Regions from separate parts of the Lentibacillus cibarius genome, predicted to be linked through region 2. Evidence: riboswitches for the same ligand, from Rfam matches in the RefSeq annotation. Region 2 holds a riboswitch; each other region holds the start of a gene.

Region 1 (4,777 bases), 530 kb from region 2:
TTCAGACGGTGAAGGCCAGCGCGAAACGATCGATGGCTTCAAGTGACGATATAAAGGAAGTGGAAAACTATACGAACAAGAAATATGCTGAACCGAACGCCGAATACTTCGGGAAAGCAACGGGCAAAAACATTATCAAAATTCACTTGGAGTCGTTTCAGTCATTTCTGATTGATTATAAGCTGCACGGGGAAGAGGTAACACCGTTTTTGAATTCGCTTGTTCATGATAAAAGCAAGAATTTCACGTACTTTGATAACTTCTTTCACCAAACAGGGCAAGGTAAAACGGCCGACGCGGAATTACTGATGGATAATTCCCTGTACGGATTGCCACAGGGTGCTGCATTTGTTACCAAAGACACAAATACGTATCAGTCGTTGCCAGCTATTCTGGATCAAAAGCAGAACTATACAAGCGCCGTATTTCATGGGGATGAGAAATCATTCTGGAACCGAAACCAGATTTACAAACACTTAGGTGTGGACGAATTTTATGGTTCTAGCTACTATGACATGAGTGAAGAAAAGGTGGTCAATTATGGCCTGAAGGATAAACCTTTCTTTAAGCAATCCATGCCAGCACTTGAGAAGCTTGAAGAACAAGATGATCCTTTTTACGCGCACATGCTGACACTGACCCACCATTATCCGTTTTTATTGGATGAAGGCGATGAATCAATAGCACCTGCTGAAACCGGCGATGGTACGGTTGACCGCTATTTCCAGACAGCCCGTTATCTGGATGAGTCGCTGGAACAGTTTTTTAAAGACCTGAAGAAAAAAGGGTTATATGAGCATTCAGTCATCATGATTTATGGTGACCATTACGGCATTTCGGAAAATCATAATCGAGCCATGAGTGAAATCCTAGGTGAAGAAATCACGCCATTGAAAAATGCGAACTTGCAGCGGGTCCCCTTTATGATCCGTGTTCCGGGTGTTGACAGCCAAGGGATCAATCATGAATATACCGGTCAGGCGGATGTCATGCCGACGATGCTGCATCTGCTGGGAATCAATGCCGACAATTACATTCAGTTTGGTACGGATATGTTTTCTGACGAGCATAGAGACTTTGTACCGTTCCGCAATGGCAACTTTATGACCGAGGATTACAGCTATGTGAAGAATGTCTTTTACGATAATGAAACTGGAAAAGCGATAGAAGAACCGACCGCAGAAATGAAAGAATTACGGGATCAGGTCCATTATGAATTAAGCTTAAATGATGAAGTACTAAATGGTGACCTGCTTCGATTCTATGAACCTAGTAACGATTGGGAGCCGATTGATCCTAGTAAATACCAGTATGGAGAGTCTAATGAAGAAGAGAACCGATAGGATAAAAGAGCAAAAATAGCAAGAACCCGCTTCCCAATTAATGGGGAGCGGGTTCTTTGTAAGTAAGGGGCTTTGCGTAACTACAGCCGTATTCGTACTAAGATTATTCCTTTCCAAATGCGCTTACACTAGCTTCTTGCTAAATTAGCTACTTTTCCCCTAATCTGCTGCTTTTCTTCTTCCGGCCGGAAAAAGCGGATGGTAGCGATATAAAAGAACAAGATTGCCGCAAACATAAACAAACCAAACAAACCGTTTCGATAAAGCGGAGAAAAATAAATTATATTGACAAAACAACACACACCCCCTCCTATTAATCCAATATAAGCCAAGCAATCTGTTTTTTGCATAAACCAGTTTGCCTGACCGTCCATCAAGGTAACCACGATAATACTAACGATATTAATCGAACTCCCAATCCAGACGGGGTGAATTTGCAAGAAAAAGGCACTTGGATGCCAATCACCAAGGTAATACCATACTAAACCACTTGCAAAACCCGTGAATAGCGAAACGGCAACTGCACGCTTCGTAACGACAGGCCAGAATAGTGCTGCAATAACCGGTGCGAACGTTGCACTATTTCGTATCGTCCAAGCCAATACATTCCACCACGCAGATTGTTCCGTGCGCAGTAAGCCAAACACAATCATCAACACCGTTAAAAATAGCAATGAAATTTTGGTATAGGCGATCTGCTGATTTTCGGTTACAGCAGGTTTTATTGAACGGCTCACATCACGGCCAAGGCTGGTTGCCCCAGAGAACTGACAAGGACCTCCCCATCCCAGTGCACACGCCCATACACCTAGAAAAAATAAGCCAACAAGCGGTGCGGGGAGCACTTCCATTAAATACTGAGGAATGGCAATCAATCCCGTTTGTGCCCGGGGAACGATGACACTAGCCGAAATACCGAATAACACACCCCCAACGATGAAGGGGACAGCCATAAACCCAGCAATAATCAGTCCTTTTTGCCCTTCTTCCGGTGTCCGAGATGAAAGTGCCATCTGGAATGCAGCCTGAGCAAGGATAACGTTGACCAAGAAGGTGCCAAACCAGGCAACAATCACCTGCAATCCAACGTTGTCAAAGGTAAACATGGCCGGTTGTTCGTCAGCAAACGCAATTAAACCGTCTATCCCCGGATGAATGAAAAAAGCAATCACCCCAATGACGACCATCATTACAAATAAAATCATATTCATGGACTGCGTAAAAGCAAGCGACCACATTCCTCCCGCTTGCAGATAGATGAACAGCAAAATTGCAGTAAACGCAATCGATAGAGAAAGTGAAATACCTGTGAACACGTGCAGGGCCGAAGCAAACGCAATTGCCGTGGCAACTGACCACATCGGAAATGCAAACGCCGTAATTGACCCTGCAACTCCTTTAACCAGTCGCCCGTATGTATCACCAATAAGTCCGGAAACGGTAACTAACATTTTTTTCCGAAATGGACGAATGATCAAAAACGCAATGATAAAAATCTGCATCATTTCAGCAACCCCATACCATACAGCCGATATACCGCTTAAATACGATAACTCTAAAATAGAAATATAGGTGGAACCGGAAAATAATCCCGTTATGCAAAAAGCTACAATCCATTTATTGAAATTCCGACTACCAACAAAATAGCTATCCTGATTGGTCAAACGCCGCTTAGCGATTTGGCCGGCAATAATCAAAGCAACGGTATAACCAACCGTTAAGATAATAATCCATACACCATAGGATGTCATTGCAATCATCTCCTTTTAAACAAATCAATTTTCTAGATTAGTTAAAGCATTCCAGATTAAAAATTAAAAAACGAAATAAAAAAGCCCCCTTCCGATTATAAGAAGAGGACAGTACAGTTCCGGTGCCTCAACTTATCTTTCAGACCTTTGTCTGCTGGATTTGGCACAGTACTCAAAAGAGCCCGCTGCCGAGGTTTCAAAGGGCCAGTCCCTCCACCTCTCTGGATAAGAAGTTCACTTATTTAAATGTAGTAACACATAATTTACACGGTCTTGATGAATTGGTCAATAGTTAAATGAGTTTTTATTATAAATTTTTTAATAAATTAAATCACTAAGCAAGTTGTGATTGATATTTTAAAGCCAATGATTGAGTGCACTACCTATGGATCTATGTGCGGTTAGAGTGGTTTTTGCACTGGTACGTTTCATTTTCTTAAACAGAAAAAGTGTCATAAAAACACATATGACACTTTTTCCTATTGAGATTCGATTGTTATAGGGTAACATCTATAGAAGTTGAATAATACCGCAACCATGTTTCCCTTTTTCACATCTGTTATTGGTAATTACGCGGAATCGTTTCTTCCCATGTTTTACGGAAAATTTCCTCGCCATTGAGCAACGCAATCATGGTATTAGTCAAATAAAACGATGTAGCATCACTAGACATAGTACTGTCGGTGAGCAGCTTGGTATCCCAATCCTCACGGCCAACAGTCAATTCCCATTCACATCGAACATTAGCCGATAATGGATCACCGGACTTAATCGTGAACGTATTTTTATTTTTGCTGCCATGCCTGATGCCGTTCATCAGCAATCGGCGTTCCCCTTCATCCGAGTAGTCCTGCAATTGCCATGTATCCGTAACCGTGTCGTGAACAACATTACGTGTTCGTTGTTCGGCTCGTAAAATTTCCTTGTCGATTACTTGGGCCGTTTCCGGATTTTCAAATGAAATGCTAGCATCTGCCTCCGGTCGCGGCGTACGTATCGGTAAGGCTAATGTGGTTTCTTCACCGGTTAGCACATGCAATGTTACCGGTTCAGGCGACGGCCATGCTTGTGGCCAATACGTTGGTGCGAGAGAAAGTTCCAAGCTGTGTCCAGCCGGAATGTTCTGGCCTAGGGCATCCAACTTAACCGTTGCCTCATAAACTTTTCCGGGCTCGAGTGCTTCTGGGTGCTCATGGGACTGCAGATGATTTAAATTGAGCATGCCCCAGCTAATTAACGTCAACTCGCCGGTCGGAGCTTTATCACAAAGTTTGACAGCAACAAGTGCATTTGGCTGATCAGACGTGAATTTCATATGGAAGGTCGGTTCACCAAGTAAATCCACACCTTCTTCCAATGGATCCGTTGTAAATACAACCGTTTTACCATTTTCTAGACGTTGATCTGCAGGTAAATCCCCAGGCTCCCCAAACGGACAATAAACGCCTGCATACATCCCATGTTCCTGGACACTTGGCACAACAACTGTTTGCTCATCTGACGGGTTCTGTTGCAGTTTACCTTCTGCGTTCAGCCAATAATGACTTCTTGCTACTTGTGCGGATGGCCAGCTCTCATCGACAACCCATTTCCCTGGCCGTTCATCGTAAGTCACTTGCGGCAATTCACTATTTTGAATCCATGATATTAATTTTGGATCATCTTTCACGCCTGTATCGATGC
Region 2 (4,777 bases):
TGCAAATATGGTGAGGAAAATGTATTATCAACGACGACCGGAATGTTATATTCATGCGCAACGTCAGCAACCATTTGTAAATCGATCAGTTTCATCGTCGGGTTAATTGGCGTTTCCACATAAATACACGCTGTTTCCGGTTTAATGCAGTCGCGAACTTCCTCTTTCGTGCGCATCTCGGAAAAGTCATGTGTGATATGATACTTCTCCTTCATCATCGACAAGAGTCCGAACGTACAACCGTATAACCCTGATGAACAGACAATGTGGTCATTCGCCTTCGTCAAGGCAATCAGAATAGCCGACACAGCCGCCATCCCCGAGCTAAACGCCAACCCGCGTTCGCCGTTTTCGAGTGCGGCCATTTTTTCTTCCAGAACGGAGACGGTTGGATTACCCAGCCGTGAATAAATGTAACCATCCTCTTCTCCAGCAAAACGGCGCTCCCCCTGTTCTGCTGTTTCAAATGTAAATGTAGACGTCTGAAACAACGGACTTGACAGACTTCCCAGCATATCGTTTGCATCATAACCATCATGGATAACAGATGTTTCAAAGCGCTTATTGTTTTTCGTCATCGGTAATATTCCTCCCAGGTTAAAACTAATAAACTTCTTACTATTATTATATTCCATGCAGCCATGTTTAGAAAGCGTTTTCTTATGGTTGTTGAAAAAGAAAGCGTCCTATCCGAAGCAATAATAACGCACGTCTCAGTTCCTATTGCGGATATCAACACTGCTACCCCACTGCCAGTCTATAAAACTACCGTATGCAAGAAGCGCGTTTTTAAAAAGGCCGTGCACCCTTATTGCTTTTTTTCAAAATTGATTTTAAAATTGGTTTATTTACATATTCAACTTTCATTGGCCGAAATGAACACATAAGGCTTGGAAGAAGGAAGAAAGGCAGACTAAGAGCGGGCGATGCGCCCAACGTTGGCATACCCCTTATGAAGGGGCATGTATTTCCTCCGCTGTTTTTATTCATTGGGGCAGGAATCGTGGCAGAAAAACGAGTAGCACCACTTCACTAGTCCGGGTGAGCGGAGGGCGGTGACTCCTGCGGGAACAGCACGAGTCTGAAGACCCCGCAGCGGTGGTTTTCCGCGAGGAGGCTGAAGCCGTGCCCGCGGAAAGCATCCGCCCGGAGCGTTCCCGGACGGTGGACGAAAAGTCGTCGTACCTATAGAAAACATTTCAATAAATACATCGCATTATATATCTAATGTGTATAAAAATGACCTTTTAGAAAACAGTTTTTATGTTTATCAAGGTTGTCAGGACAACAGTTAGAAGCGTTTCAAGTTTGTCACAGTTACTGTAGGGGTTTCATTTTTGGGTTCGAAGGTTGCGTTACATACATAAGCGGATTACCAGCAGCAGTTTTAGCCAGTTCATTCATGACGATGCAAAGGGGGATTCTATCATGAACCAGGAAAACAAACTAGGGATTTTGTATGCGACAGTTGCTTATCTTATGTGGGGATTTCTACCTATCTATTGGAAATGGATTGATACGATTCCGGCGGGTGAAATACTTGCCCACCGCATTCTATGGTCATTTATCTTTATGGTGATTGTTGTACTAGCTGTAGGAAAGTGGCGGCCATTCGTTGACGAGTGCAAAGTCATTCTACACGATAAAAAGAAACTGATCGGCATCTCGCTGGCCGCGATTGTCATTAGCATCAACTGGCTTACGTTTATTTGGGCGGTTAATCATGATCACGTCATCCAGTCTAGTCTCGGTTATTACATTAACCCGCTCGTTAGTATTTTGCTGGGAATGCTTGTTTTAAAGGAAACATTAACACGGGTTCAGCTTTTTTCGTTTATTCTGGCTGCCATCGGGGTAGTGAATCTGACCGTTAGTTTCGGAGTGTTCCCATGGATATCCATCCTGCTGGCATTCTCGTTTGCCTCATACGGGCTACTGAAAAAGACCGTCGATATCAGTGCTATGTTCGGCTTAACCGTAGAAACAATGATTGTTACTCCGCTGGCACTTGTGTATTTGTTCTTTTTCAGTGGGGAATCGTTAGCGGGTTCCGTTATGTTCTCTGGTACCGGTCTTTTGCTTGCCGGCGCCGGTATGGCTACAGCCGTGCCACTGCTTTTGTTCGCGTTCGGTGCCAAAAAGATTCCATTATCCATGGTAGGCTTTCTGCAATATGTTGCACCGACGATTATGCTCATTCTTGGTGTATTTGTCTATAAGGAAACGTTCTCCACGGCACACCTGATATCATTTGCACTGATATGGATTGCGCTGATTATCTACATGGGCGCTGCACAACGCAGATCAGTTCGTCACCAAGCAGCCAGTTAACCTTTTTCAAATTTTCTGTTGACTTATGGCTACAAAGGCGTATATAATGTTCATTAAATTAATAAGATTACATCTCTTATCAAGAGCGGCGGAGGGAATAGGCCCATCGAAGCCCGGCAACCAGCAAGCCATGTGCTTTGCAAGGTGCTACATCCTACAGGTCAAGAAAGATCTGGTAGATAAGAGGAGGACGGTTACAAACACAAACCCTCTTCTCTTATGGAAGAGGGTTATTTATTTCTCCTCTTCCTCCAGTCGAAAAGTAACTCATTTTAAAACCAAAAGGAGGAATTTTTTATGACTAATTTTCATTTGTACAATCAGGAAACACATTTACTTCACGGGGGACAGGAACCCGACCCGACAACCGGATCGCGAGCAGTACCGATCTATCAAACGACTTCTTATGTTTTCCAGGACTCTGAACACGCACAAAATCTATTTGGACTGGCGGAACCCGGAAACATTTATACTCGTATTACCAATCCGACCATCGACGCTTTCGAACAGCGGATAGCACTTTTAGAGGATGGTGCAGCTGCCGTGGCAACCGCTTCCGGCATGGCAGCAATTACGATGGCGATTATGAACGTTGCCGGCAGTGGTGACGAAATCGTTGCCGACAGCAATCTATACGGGGGCACGTACAATTTATTCGCCAACACGCTACCTAAATACGGCATTAATGTCATTTTTGCCGATGGAACCGATCCGGACAGCATCAAAAGCGCCATTACTGATAAAACAAAAGCCATTTTCGGCGAGATTATTACCAATCCGAGCTTACATGTGCTCGATATTGAAACCATAAGCGGCATCGCCCACGACCATGGGATTCCGTTGATTATCGATAACACATTTGCAACGCCATACGTTACCAAACCACTGACATGGGGGGCTGATGTCGTTGTTCACTCCGCAACTAAATGGATTGGCGGTCACGGCACGTCTATCGCGGGTGTAGTCGTTGATGGCGGGCGGTTCAACTGGGCTAATGGCAACTTCCCGGAATTTACCGAACCGGATGAAAGCTATCACGGACTGAGGTATGTGGACGTTCAACCAGCTGCATTTGCGACAAAACTGCGCGTCCAGCTGCTCCGTGACATCGGTGCTTGCTTAAGTCCGCAAAATGCCTTCCTGCTATTGCAAGGACTGGAAACATTGCATTTGCGTGTTGAGCGTCATAACGAAAATGCCAAAGAAGTTGCTAACTATCTGCAAGCACATCCTGCCGTGGAATGGGTTAATTATCCCGGCCTGGCTAACCATCCATCCCATGAAACCGCGAATAAATACTTGCAGAAGGGTTATGGATCAATTATTACATTTGGCATTAAAGGTGGACGTGACGCGGGAAGGAAGCTTATCGACAACATTACACTCTGGTCACACGTTGCCAATGTAGGTGATGCCAAGTCACTGATTATTCACCCGGCATCGACCACGCATCAGCAGCTTAGCAAAGAAGACCTTGTCAAAAGCGGTGTATCCGAAGAACTTGTCCGCCTGTCGATTGGACTGGAATCAACAACAGATATCCTTGCCGACCTTGATCAGGCTATCGCTAAGGCGACCGGTGAGGAACCGACCATCCAGCAAACGGAAAAAGACGCCATTAGCTGGCTGCTCGCCTCTCCGTTTGACCGTGCGAATGGGGGACTGCGCAAAAAGGTGATTGCTGTTGTCGGAGGCACTTCTGCAGATACCACAAGCAAGCAAGCAGAACAGCTAGCGCAGCTCGGATTTCAAATCATCCGGATCGACGAAGCCACCTTTACCGAACAGTCAGGTCTACCTAATGTCATTGACGCCGTGCTGACGAGTGAACCTGTGACTCCAAAGATTTTAGACCAATTGGCACAAAAAGACGGAAAAATTTTGTGGACGAATCAGCCACAGCCAAAGACAGAAATTGTAGCTAAAGCTGCTGAATCAGGTATCGCGGTTGTTTTCGGAAAGGATGCCTACGAAGAAGCTGCACGCCTCCGCAGCGGCAGCGCTCGGAAGGAAACAGTACACGTTTGATAGATACTCCCCATTCCCATTTAGATTAACGGGGAGCAGCATGCTAGAATTTATAAACCAATACAGTAAAAAAGGAGCTTTGTACATACCAGCGTGTACAGCTCCTTTTTTTAGTTAAATGTCTGTTTATAGCTCAAAATAACACTTTCGTTTTGCATAGTATATATTAGGGATTTTTTAAATTATGTGACATGGTATAATAAATGAACAAAGGCGCAATTTACTTGCAGACTAAAACCGTCACACCCTGTACGTCGGGGGCGGACGTGGCTCAACTTTGCCAGTAAAAATTGTATCGTTTATTTTATACTTTCTTACTTTTATAACAACAAACCAAATCACTCTTTCCTTTACGGTTGGTGCACCCCAGTGGCACAATGAAAAACAGTCTGCATCAACAAAAGCCTCAAACAACAAC
Region 3 (4,777 bases), 1.2 Mb from region 2:
TGCTGTTGTGGTGCATGTGCCGGCTGACTTGGAACCGGCGCATCCGTTTGCATCAAAAAAATTAACGTTAACGGATTTAATCGAACCAAAAGCATTGCCGATTGCCACTATCAGCAGTTTGGTGGCGTTGGTTTATGCCAGTGTTATCTCGTTTATTTCGGTTTATGCCGATGCGATTGGTTTGGCAGCGACGGCAAGCTATTTCTTTTTAGTCTTTGCCATTGTAATGATTTGCACAAGACCATTTTTCGGTAGAACGTTTGATACAAAAGGTCCTAATTATGTTATTATTCCATGTTTATTTATTTTTGCGGTTGGTCTTATTGTGCTTGGTTTTACGTCGACAGCGGCAATGCTGCTGTTATCCGCTGGTTTGATTGGTTTAGGATATGGCACGTTGTTACCAAGCTTTCAAACGATGGCAATTCAGACAACACACCATTCACGGAGCGGTCAGGCAACGGCTACCTTTTTTATGTTATTTGATGGTGGGATTGCGGTTGGATCATTCGTTTGGGGACTTGTGGTAGCAGGTTATGGCTATCAGACCCTATACACGCTTTGTGGCCTGGTTGTGCTTGGCATTACTGTTTTATTTATGTGGTATCAAAAACGGCAGGAAAAAGCGCGCGTGTTGCGAAGGCTTGTGCAGGATTGGGACATTCCTTAGGCTTTGAACTTGCTGGCTTTCATCCTGATGATTATCACGTACTAATCGCGAGCAAAACTATCGGGAAACGCTTTAGCCTCGATAGCGTTTCCCGATGAGATTGTTGGTTAGGCCTTTGTCCGATATGCGACATTATGTTTCTTTAAGGTTTCGTCTTTTCCGAACAGGAAGTGTTTCTCCATATCCGGAGAGTATTTGGAGTTGATTGCTTCTACGCCAACTGCTTCTGCTACAGCGCGCAGCATGGCAGGGGAAGCTCCGCAACAAAGACCGATATAATTCAAGCCGATATCTTTTGCTTGTTTCGCCCATTCGGCTAGCTCATAACGGTTATGGTATAAAGGATCAAGTGCTGTCGGGAATGTGGTTTCTAACGGTAAATGACAACTACAGCCGCCATCAGGCAAATTAAAGAATGTCGGATGTTCGTCGGTTGTCCGGTATGGTATCGGCAGGCCTGCTACATAGCCGTTCACATTTTCCCGGATCTTTTCCAAATATGGCTGCATCGTGTTCGGTCCGCGGAAGCAGTTCATACCAACGACAAGTGCCCCTTTTTCCGAAAGCAGGCGACAGCCTTCTTCTACGGTATAACCATCTCGTAAAATATTTTCACCCATCATCGCGAATGTAATAACAGCTGGTAAGTCTTGTTTTTGGATTTCTTCCAGTGCAATGCGTGCCTCCTCGTAATAGTAGAAGGTTTCGCCGTTAATGAAATCGACCCCTTCTTCCTTGCACCAAGAAACCATTTCGGCAAACATGCTTCGCACAGCATCTTTGGAAGCGGGATCTTCTGGATCGAAAATATTAGTATTTGAGATATTGCCGGCAACTAGCGCTTCTTCTGTGGGGTGCTCTTTAGCCACCTCTTTTGCTAGACGGATGGCATGACGGTTCAGCGGTTCCAGCAATTCTTCTTTACCGATAATCCGCATTTTCTCGCGGTGGGCATTATATGTAAATGCCAAAACGACATCAGAGCCTGCATTCATATAGTCCCGGTACGTTTGTTTTAAAACTTCCGGATTGTCTAGGGCAACTTCTGGCACAAAGGAACCAGCCTGTAAATACCCTCTGCGCTCCAATTCAAATAAATACCCTTCCCCGATAATAACTGTTCCTTCCTGCAATCGCTGTTCCAAACTGCGCTTCATTCGTATTCCTCCTCTAACTTTTATCATATTAAAAAGCCTCTTCTTAAAATAAGAAGAGGCTTAAATATGCACAGTAACCTAGCGTCTCCTCTTATCTTCAAGCATTACGCTTCTGGAATTGGCACAGTACTTTTTGGGTAAGTCTGCTGCCGAGGCTTCTAAGGGCCAGTCCCTCCACCTCTCTGGATAAGAAATCTGAAATATTTTATTGTTATGAAATACATGCTACATCTAATTAGGATAAAAGTCAAGAGGGAATAAGATTGCTTTTGATAGTAATCGCCAATTCGCAAAGTTAATCTACAGGCAGCAAAAACGAGGCACCGGAACGGTTATGAATGTCCCTGGTGCCTCGTTTGTTTATGCTGCACGTTTTCGTTCTGATTTGTCCACGACAGCTGATCCGATAATGTCACCAATCACATTCGACGCTGTACCGGCCATGCCAATAAGGACATCGACGCCAGCAATTAATGCGACAATCTCCAGCGGAAGCCCGAACATGCTTAAGACAGCAGATAACGTAACCAAACCAGCAGCTGGAACTCCCGCTGTCCCGATCGACAACAATGTACCAATTAAAACAATTAGTAAAAAGTCAGCAGGTGCAAGGTTGAGATTCGTTACATTCGCTGCAAATACAAGAGAAGCTCCCATTCTTAACGCGCCGCCATCGGAATTAAAGACAGCCCCTAGCGGAAGCGTGAAGTTGGCTGTCGTTTCCGAAATCCCCGCTTTTTTTGCCGAATCAATAGCAATAGGCAGGGAGGCAATACTGCTTGACGTGAAGAAGGCGGTGACATACGCTTCTTTTGTCTGCTTGAAAAAGTGCCCCACGCGTGTACCTGAAAACTTCAGAAACGCTGAATACACGACTGCCCAAAGCACCGCGACGCCAATATAAAAGACGGCTGTAAATTTCAGTAGGGATTGGAATGTAGACCAGCCTTGGCTCCCGAAAGTGGACGCACTTATGGCGAAGACCCCGATTGGCGCATATAAAAGCACCCCTGACAGGATTTTATAAAACATTTCATTAAGTGCGGCAAAAACAGTATCCAACTGGTTTCCATATTCCTGCATTTTTTTATCACTAGAAAACTTCATATTAGAGATGGCAATCCCAATAATAACGGCAATAAACAAAATGGCCATTAGGTCCCCGGAAGAAAATGCTTCAAAAATATTTTTCGGGACAATTTTTAATAGAATTTCCGAAAAACCCGGTGTATCCGGTTTATCTACATTTGTATCAGGCAATGATAAGTTTTCCCCGGGATTGATCCATAAGGCAAGCCCAAGTCCGATGAATACCGCTAAAGCCGTTGTCGTCATATAATATAGGATTAATTTACCACCCATTCGGCCAAGCTGTGTAACGTTCATCTTATCAACAGCAAGCACCACGGTGAGAAATATGACTGGTATTGCAATCAAGCTGAGCAAGTGAATAAGCAATGTTCCAAGCGGGCGTACGACTTCTGCTTGCTGACCGAAAACAATGCCTGCCAGGATACCAAAAGAAAATCCAATTGCCATTTTAATGACGAAAGAAGTCTGTTTATATTTATTCCATAGCTTCATATTGAAAACCGTCTCTTTCCTAAGATTAGTTTTAATTTATTATATCAAAAAAGACCATAGCTAACCATAGTTAAATGCATAGTAACTTGGGTGGAATTGTCATGAGGGTATGATGAGTGCTGGCCTGTTTCAACTGTAGGGTGTGGGGAGAGTATACATAAAATTAAACGAAGCACCAGCACTTATGCGTTCGTGTGCTGGTGTTTCCTGTGTTCCTCATTATTTTTTAAAAACATGTAGAAGGATGCACCGAAAATGGTGATATAACCTAGAACGCTTAATAAATCAGGAACTTGCCCGAATAGGACAATGCTGATCAGTGCCGAGTAAACGACTGTTGAATAGAAGAAAATTGATATTTCTTTTGCCGGTGCGTATTTATAGGCTACTGTAATACCGAACTGTCCAACGGTTGCAAAGATTCCTGCTGCCAGCAAATAAACCCACTGCTGCCATGTCATTGGCTCATAAAAAATGATGACAAACGGAAGCAGAATCATGGTGGTGAAAAAGGAAAAATAAAAGACAACGGTATAAAATTGCTCCTTATTACCGAGCACGCGTAAAACAGTATAGGCACCCGCGGCGAAAACCGCTGAGAAAATACCGGCAATATATGGAATAGTTTCCACGGAAAATTCCGGTTTAATAATGAAAAGCGTGCCAATGAATGCTATAATAATTGCCATCGTTTGAAAAAGCCTTGCGCGTTCTTTTAAGAAAAGTGCTGCAAAAACAATCGTTAAAAACGGACTCATTTTATTCAGCATGTCTGCATCGGATAATACAAGGTGGTCAATTGCATAAAAATATAATACGATTCCAGCGGCGCCTAAGGCAGAGCGCAACATGAGAAATTTTTGATTTTCTTTTTTGCCAAATAAGCGTTCCTTATAATGTCGGACAAATCCAAAGGCGATGATCATCGAGACTGCATTACGGAATAGTGTTTTTTGCACGGTTGGTACTTCGCCTGACAACTTAACACACGCCGCCATCAGGGAAAAACCGAATGCAGATATTAATAATAAAATGATACCTTTATTTCGATCGCTCATATAATCCTCCAATCATGACTTCATCTGTCCATTCATTTGCTTCATACTAAGATAGCTGTCTCGTTCGTTTGACAAGAAAGGGAACAATCAATGGCACTGCGATAATAATAACAACAAGCCTTGAAATTTGCATTGCTGCGACGATACTGGCATCCAGATCCAGAAGCGCCGCTACCGAAGCCATTTGTGGTGCACCAGCTGGCACAATGGCAAGTAAACTAGTTGTAAAATTCAGTGGTGTCATCAGGTAGAAAATAAACGTCGTTAGAAAAGTAAGGACAAAGAAGGAAGCCAATATTCCTAATCCG
Region 4 (4,777 bases), 1.3 Mb from region 2:
GATATGCCATTTATACGGATTATGATGTGTCATCCTCAAAAAATCCTAAAGCAATGCCATAATCCATGCAGCTTTTACAAATGTTTTTGGCATGTCTTGAACTCCGCGTTTTTCTAAAATTATCCTTGTTGAGAGGTATTTCATTCCAGTTTTCGTTAAAACTATACATGACACATTTGAAACAAGGAGTGAAAGTGCCATGTTAAAACTGGAAACAGAGATTGAAGGGAAAAGGGCTTTTTTTGGGGATGTTTTCAAGGTATTTCGGTCCAATGGTTATACATTATGTGGGAATTGGGAATATGACCGTGGGAAGTTTGATATGGTGTTGTGCCGGGAAGGCGGCGAAACGATTTATATTCGAGTCCCTTTCAGTGTTTTGGAAGGGGAACTGGACAAGCCTGATGCTTATCTGGAGTTTCGTACACCATATGTAATCAAGCATGTCGTCAACACTGGTCTTGAATGGGATCAAAACGCTTTGTTGACCACCACCGGATTTAGTCAATTTCAAGAACCTCTCGATAAGGATGGAAACATCACGGATAAAAGCAGATGGGAAGCTGCAGGCGAACAAGAGGTGCAGGAAGTCATGCAATACCTGGAACCAGAGATATCTTGATATGCTAAACGGACACGCACGTGGATGAAAGGGAATGGGGAAAAGCGAGTTTAACTAACAAGTTGTATACCCCCACTGCTAAACATGGTTAAACTACATACGTGAAGGTGGGGGTTAAATAATTTGACTGATCATCACACGACGCCCCTTGAAAAAGAAAAGTACTTTTCTTTTTCGGGGGGGATGTGTCGTGGCGCGGTTGTGCGTCGTCCGCCTCTAATTAATGGCACATCGTTTTCCTTTTTAACGATTTTATACTTCCGTTGCGCTATGTTGATCGTGCAATGCTGTGTTGTTTTTCCCAGCCGAAAAACGTGGGTACCCTGTTACGATAGCGATGATTCCGGCGATTCCGAGCAGTATTGGGTAGATACAATAAGGCATGATCGAAACGGGTGATATGGAAGCAACGCCAGCGACCGCCAGCAGTTGGGCGCCATATGGCAAAATCCCTTGAAAAGCACTTCCGAAAATATCCAGCGTGCTTGCCGATCGGCGCAGGTCAACCCCAAATCGTTCGGAAATTTGTTTCGCTAATGAGCCAACACTGATAATGGCGATGGTGTTGTTAGCGGTTGATACGTCAAATACACTGACAAGACCGGCAATACCAGCTTCGGCACCTTTTCTTGAATTAATTCGCTTACTAATCGTGTACAGTAGGAAATCAATCCCGCCATTCACGCGAACGAGTTCAATCAGTCCACCAAGTAAAACGGCTAACAAGGCTAACTCCTGCATACCGGCCATGCCATCGCCAAGCAGCTTCATTAATCCCATCACATCGAAAGTCCCGTAAACAAATCCAACTGCTCCAGCGAACACAATTCCACCGATTAACACATATATGACATTGACACCAGCAACGGCAAAAATGAGAACAGCAAGATAAGGTAGCACCTTGACCAGATCATATGGGTGATCTCCACTAATCGATCCGCCGGCATTCCAAGTCAAGACACCAAAAATGACGGCAGTCACAATGGCTGCTGGAAGGGCAATAAAGATGTTCACCTTAAATTTGTCGCTCATCTTGACAGCCTGTGTTCTCACAGCAGCAATCGTTGTATCCGAAATAATGGATAAATTATCCCCGAACATCGCACCACTGATAATAGCGCCTAAAATTAATGGCGTGCTCATCCCAGTCTGATCGGCGAGACCGACACCAATTGGGGCAAGCGCAACGACCGTTCCGACAGAAGTTCCCATGGAAATCGAAATAAAGCAGCCGATAACAAACAAGCCAACAATCAGCAAGCTTCCAGGCACGAACGTCAGACCAAGATTGACGGTTGATTCAACAGCACCAACCCCCTCGGCAACTGCAGAGAATGCACCGGCCAACAGGTAAATGATGACCATAAGCATAATGTTCGGATGTCCCGCCCTTTGGTCAGGTAATCCAATTTCTCGTTAAAATCTATTTTTCTATTCATGAACAATGCAACCAATACAGCAATAAATACCGCAACAAGTACCGGCAGCTTATAAAAGTCTCCACTGACTACACCGGAGCCGATAAATAGAAACAGAAAAATGATAAATGGTATTAAAGCCGATGCACGTCCTTTGTTCAAATCTGATGTGTTCATTTCTCTTCCCCCTATTTGTTGTATTTTTGTGGATTCAAGGGTTTTGGAAAATAGTAGAATGGTATTCCCGTTACAGATACCTTAGGCTGCTCGGCATTTTTTCATATAAAAATAAAAAAACCCTCCGTTTTGGAAGGCGTTAGTCCGAACACCTTATCTCTCAAAACGCTTGAAACGCGATTTGCTGGAATTGGCACCTTACAATTATTTCTGCAGGTTGCCGGGCTTCATAGGGCCAGATCCCTCAGCCGCTCTGGATAAGTAATATGAAATTAGTTGATTGATAGAAAGTGTACTACACGATAACAGAAATGTCAATGAATAGTTGGTGGTCCACTATTTTATGTTAAATTTAACACAATTTTAAAAATGAGTTATTATTATAATAAAGGGGGAGAGATTTATGGGGATAACGATATTTTACATTGGATTCCTTGCCTCACTCTTCGGTTTTATCAGTTGGAGAAAGTTCCGAAAATGGAAGGCTGAACGTCAGAATCCATCAAAACAATGGGAAGGAAAAAGCCCCAACGATCGCAAAAAGTCTATGGAAGAATTGGAACAAGACAATCTTAAATATAGGGGCATGGGTCAAATACCACCAGGGATGTAATATTAATAATTTCCCATCTTCAGCGGTTTGATAAAATATTGAATAATAATGAAATAGTCAATGACTTAAGTAAAATGCTGTTTAATATAAAAAAAGGATTGATGTGTAAATTTACGTTAGAAAGTTAGCTAATCCATTAGTGGACGCCATTCCAGAATAAGACTTGGCGTCCATTCCATACATCATACCCATACGACCGGGTACTTCCTGAGTAGAAGTGTGCGTCCAAATTTAATATAAGGAAATAATCCAGAAAGTTATGTGTTAAATTCGAGCATGAACATAGTTATCTTAAAAAGGCTCAAGGGGAGGAATAAACATGAAAACAGATGAAGCGAATAATCACTTTGTTGCCGGTAATGCTGAAGAGCTGCTTTCTGCATTAGAGAATAAAGAGCCATATATATTAATTCCGAAGTATTTCAAAGGAAAATTTCTGGAAAATACACAATTACCATTGACAGAGAAAGAACAAATGGGGTTTGAATTAGGTTCTCGTGGTACAGCAAACTTATTATCTAGTCCTTTATTTCATTTCATAAACTGGCTTAGTAAAGATAGCAAACAACAAAAAAGGATAGACAGTAAAATTCGTAAGTACACACTTAAAGAGCAAGGAGATCATCTTCTTTTATATTTGCGTCAATTAGATTATTAAAAGGACACCGGTGAAATTGAAAGGGGATGTAAGTTTGATCGGTGATAATGTAGCAAAAACGCCCCCGGTATTTAAGAAAAAATTGGGTGTGTATAATGATTAGTTGAATAGAGTTTTATTTGAATTAAGTATTTTAGGTGGGCGATGTTTTTTGAAAAGAAATAGTTTTATCTTTGTTATAACTTCACTACTGGTATTGTTAATCACAGGTTGTGAAGTGGAAGAGCTATCCAAGGAGAAGGAACAGATACAACGGAATTCATTCAATGGTGATAGTAAATATTGGAGTTTAAACGAGTATGAATTGAAAATTGAAGATAACGAAATATTCGCTGGAAATGGAGAACTACAATACAAAGCTGAGGGGAATATTACTGATTATATTTCATTTAAAATGATTGCAGTTATCAATGATGAAAAGGTCGAATTACAAGGGATGAAAAATGTTAGCTCGGTATCAAATTTTAATAATATAGAAACTGGTAGTGCTACACAGGAAATACCTATGATTAAAGGGGAAGAAATAAGGCTTACAGATATAGATGATTATTATGGAATTATAGAATGGATGTCATCAGAAGGGAAGCGAAAGAGCGAGAAAATAAATACCTTTTAGGATGATAAAGGCCCTATATTTAACTAATGAGCAATGGGCGCGTGATAACCTAATAATTTTGCGCCTGAATTGGGCACAATGCTTTAATAAGGATTATTGCTCTATATTAAAGAATAGGGACAGCTTTGTAGTAGATCTGAATTACCTTAAAGTGATAAAGTTTCTTAAACTTAAATGTCAATGGACTTTAATATACCGCGGTTAAAGGGAGGGTAATTATGTTTCAGAAATACACCATTTTTGTGATATTTGTACTGTTACTAATAATATCTGCTTGTTCATCGCAATCAGATGATGAAAAAGTTTCCTTCCAAGATCAAGTGAATGAAGCATTGGGGACGAAAGTGTTTATCCCTAAAATGAACGATTATCCTATTACGTTAGCGGAAATCCGCCACTCACCAACTGACGATAAAAACAGTTTAATCGTTCGATACTCTAAGGAAAAGGGTGAATTAAGAGACGAATCATACAAGAAAAAATACGAGGATAACACGAATGCTGATGTATTATATGGAATTTATGGCGGTGAACCTTTAATATTTAGAATGACTTATCATAATGGAAAAGCTAATTCTCAACCTAGTGACTCCAAGACCATTAATGGTATTCATGTACAATATCATAAAGTTGAACGTAATAATGCAAAAGTGTTATTGGTTTCATTTAATGC

What was found. Region 2 has a riboswitch for S-adenosylmethionine ahead of FFL34_RS07985 (PLP-dependent aspartate aminotransferase family protein). Riboswitches for the same ligand answer to the same signal wherever they lie in the genome.
Region 1: linked by a shared signal. The riboswitch ahead of FFL34_RS05525 (sodium:solute symporter family protein) and the one ahead of FFL34_RS07985 (PLP-dependent aspartate aminotransferase family protein) in region 2 are both predicted to bind S-adenosylmethionine.
Region 3: linked by a shared signal. The riboswitch ahead of FFL34_RS14245 (homocysteine S-methyltransferase family protein) and the one ahead of FFL34_RS07985 (PLP-dependent aspartate aminotransferase family protein) in region 2 are both predicted to bind S-adenosylmethionine.
Region 4: linked by a shared signal. The riboswitch ahead of FFL34_RS14720 (Na+/H+ antiporter NhaC family protein) and the one ahead of FFL34_RS07985 (PLP-dependent aspartate aminotransferase family protein) in region 2 are both predicted to bind S-adenosylmethionine.

What each region holds. Positions count from the first base shown of each region.
Region 1 is NZ_VCIA01000001.1:1,140,664-1,145,440, forward strand. It holds gene FFL34_RS05520 (LTA synthase family protein) at 1-1,343, shown strand, start outside; gene FFL34_RS05525 (sodium:solute symporter family protein) at 1,472-3,094, opposite strand; SAM riboswitch class I at 3,224-3,326, opposite strand; gene FFL34_RS05530 (CocE/NonD family hydrolase) at 3,654-4,777, opposite strand, start outside.
Region 2 is NZ_VCIA01000001.1:1,672,362-1,677,138, forward strand. It holds gene megL (methionine gamma-lyase) at 1-578, opposite strand, end outside; gene rarD (EamA family transporter RarD) at 1,429-2,331, shown strand; SAM riboswitch class I at 2,405-2,517, shown strand; gene FFL34_RS07985 (PLP-dependent aspartate aminotransferase family protein) at 2,629-4,359, shown strand.
Region 3 is NZ_VCIA01000001.1:2,901,082-2,905,858, forward strand. It holds gene FFL34_RS14240 (MFS transporter) at 1-670, shown strand, start outside; gene FFL34_RS14245 (homocysteine S-methyltransferase family protein) at 778-1,827, opposite strand; SAM riboswitch class I at 1,916-2,020, opposite strand; gene FFL34_RS14250 (dicarboxylate/amino acid:cation symporter) at 2,188-3,411, opposite strand; gene FFL34_RS14255 (DMT family transporter) at 3,594-4,469, opposite strand; partial or broken gene FFL34_RS14265 (AbrB family transcriptional regulator) at 4,516-4,777, opposite strand, start outside.
Region 4 is NZ_VCIA01000001.1:2,994,598-2,999,374, forward strand. It holds gene FFL34_RS14715 (YugN family protein) at 200-622, shown strand; partial or broken gene FFL34_RS14720 (Na+/H+ antiporter NhaC family protein) at 875-2,217, opposite strand; SAM riboswitch class I at 2,368-2,481, opposite strand; gene FFL34_RS14725 (hypothetical protein) at 2,621-2,830, shown strand; gene FFL34_RS14730 (hypothetical protein) at 3,150-3,488, shown strand; gene FFL34_RS14735 (hypothetical protein) at 3,640-4,104, shown strand; gene FFL34_RS14740 (hypothetical protein) at 4,323-4,777, shown strand, end outside.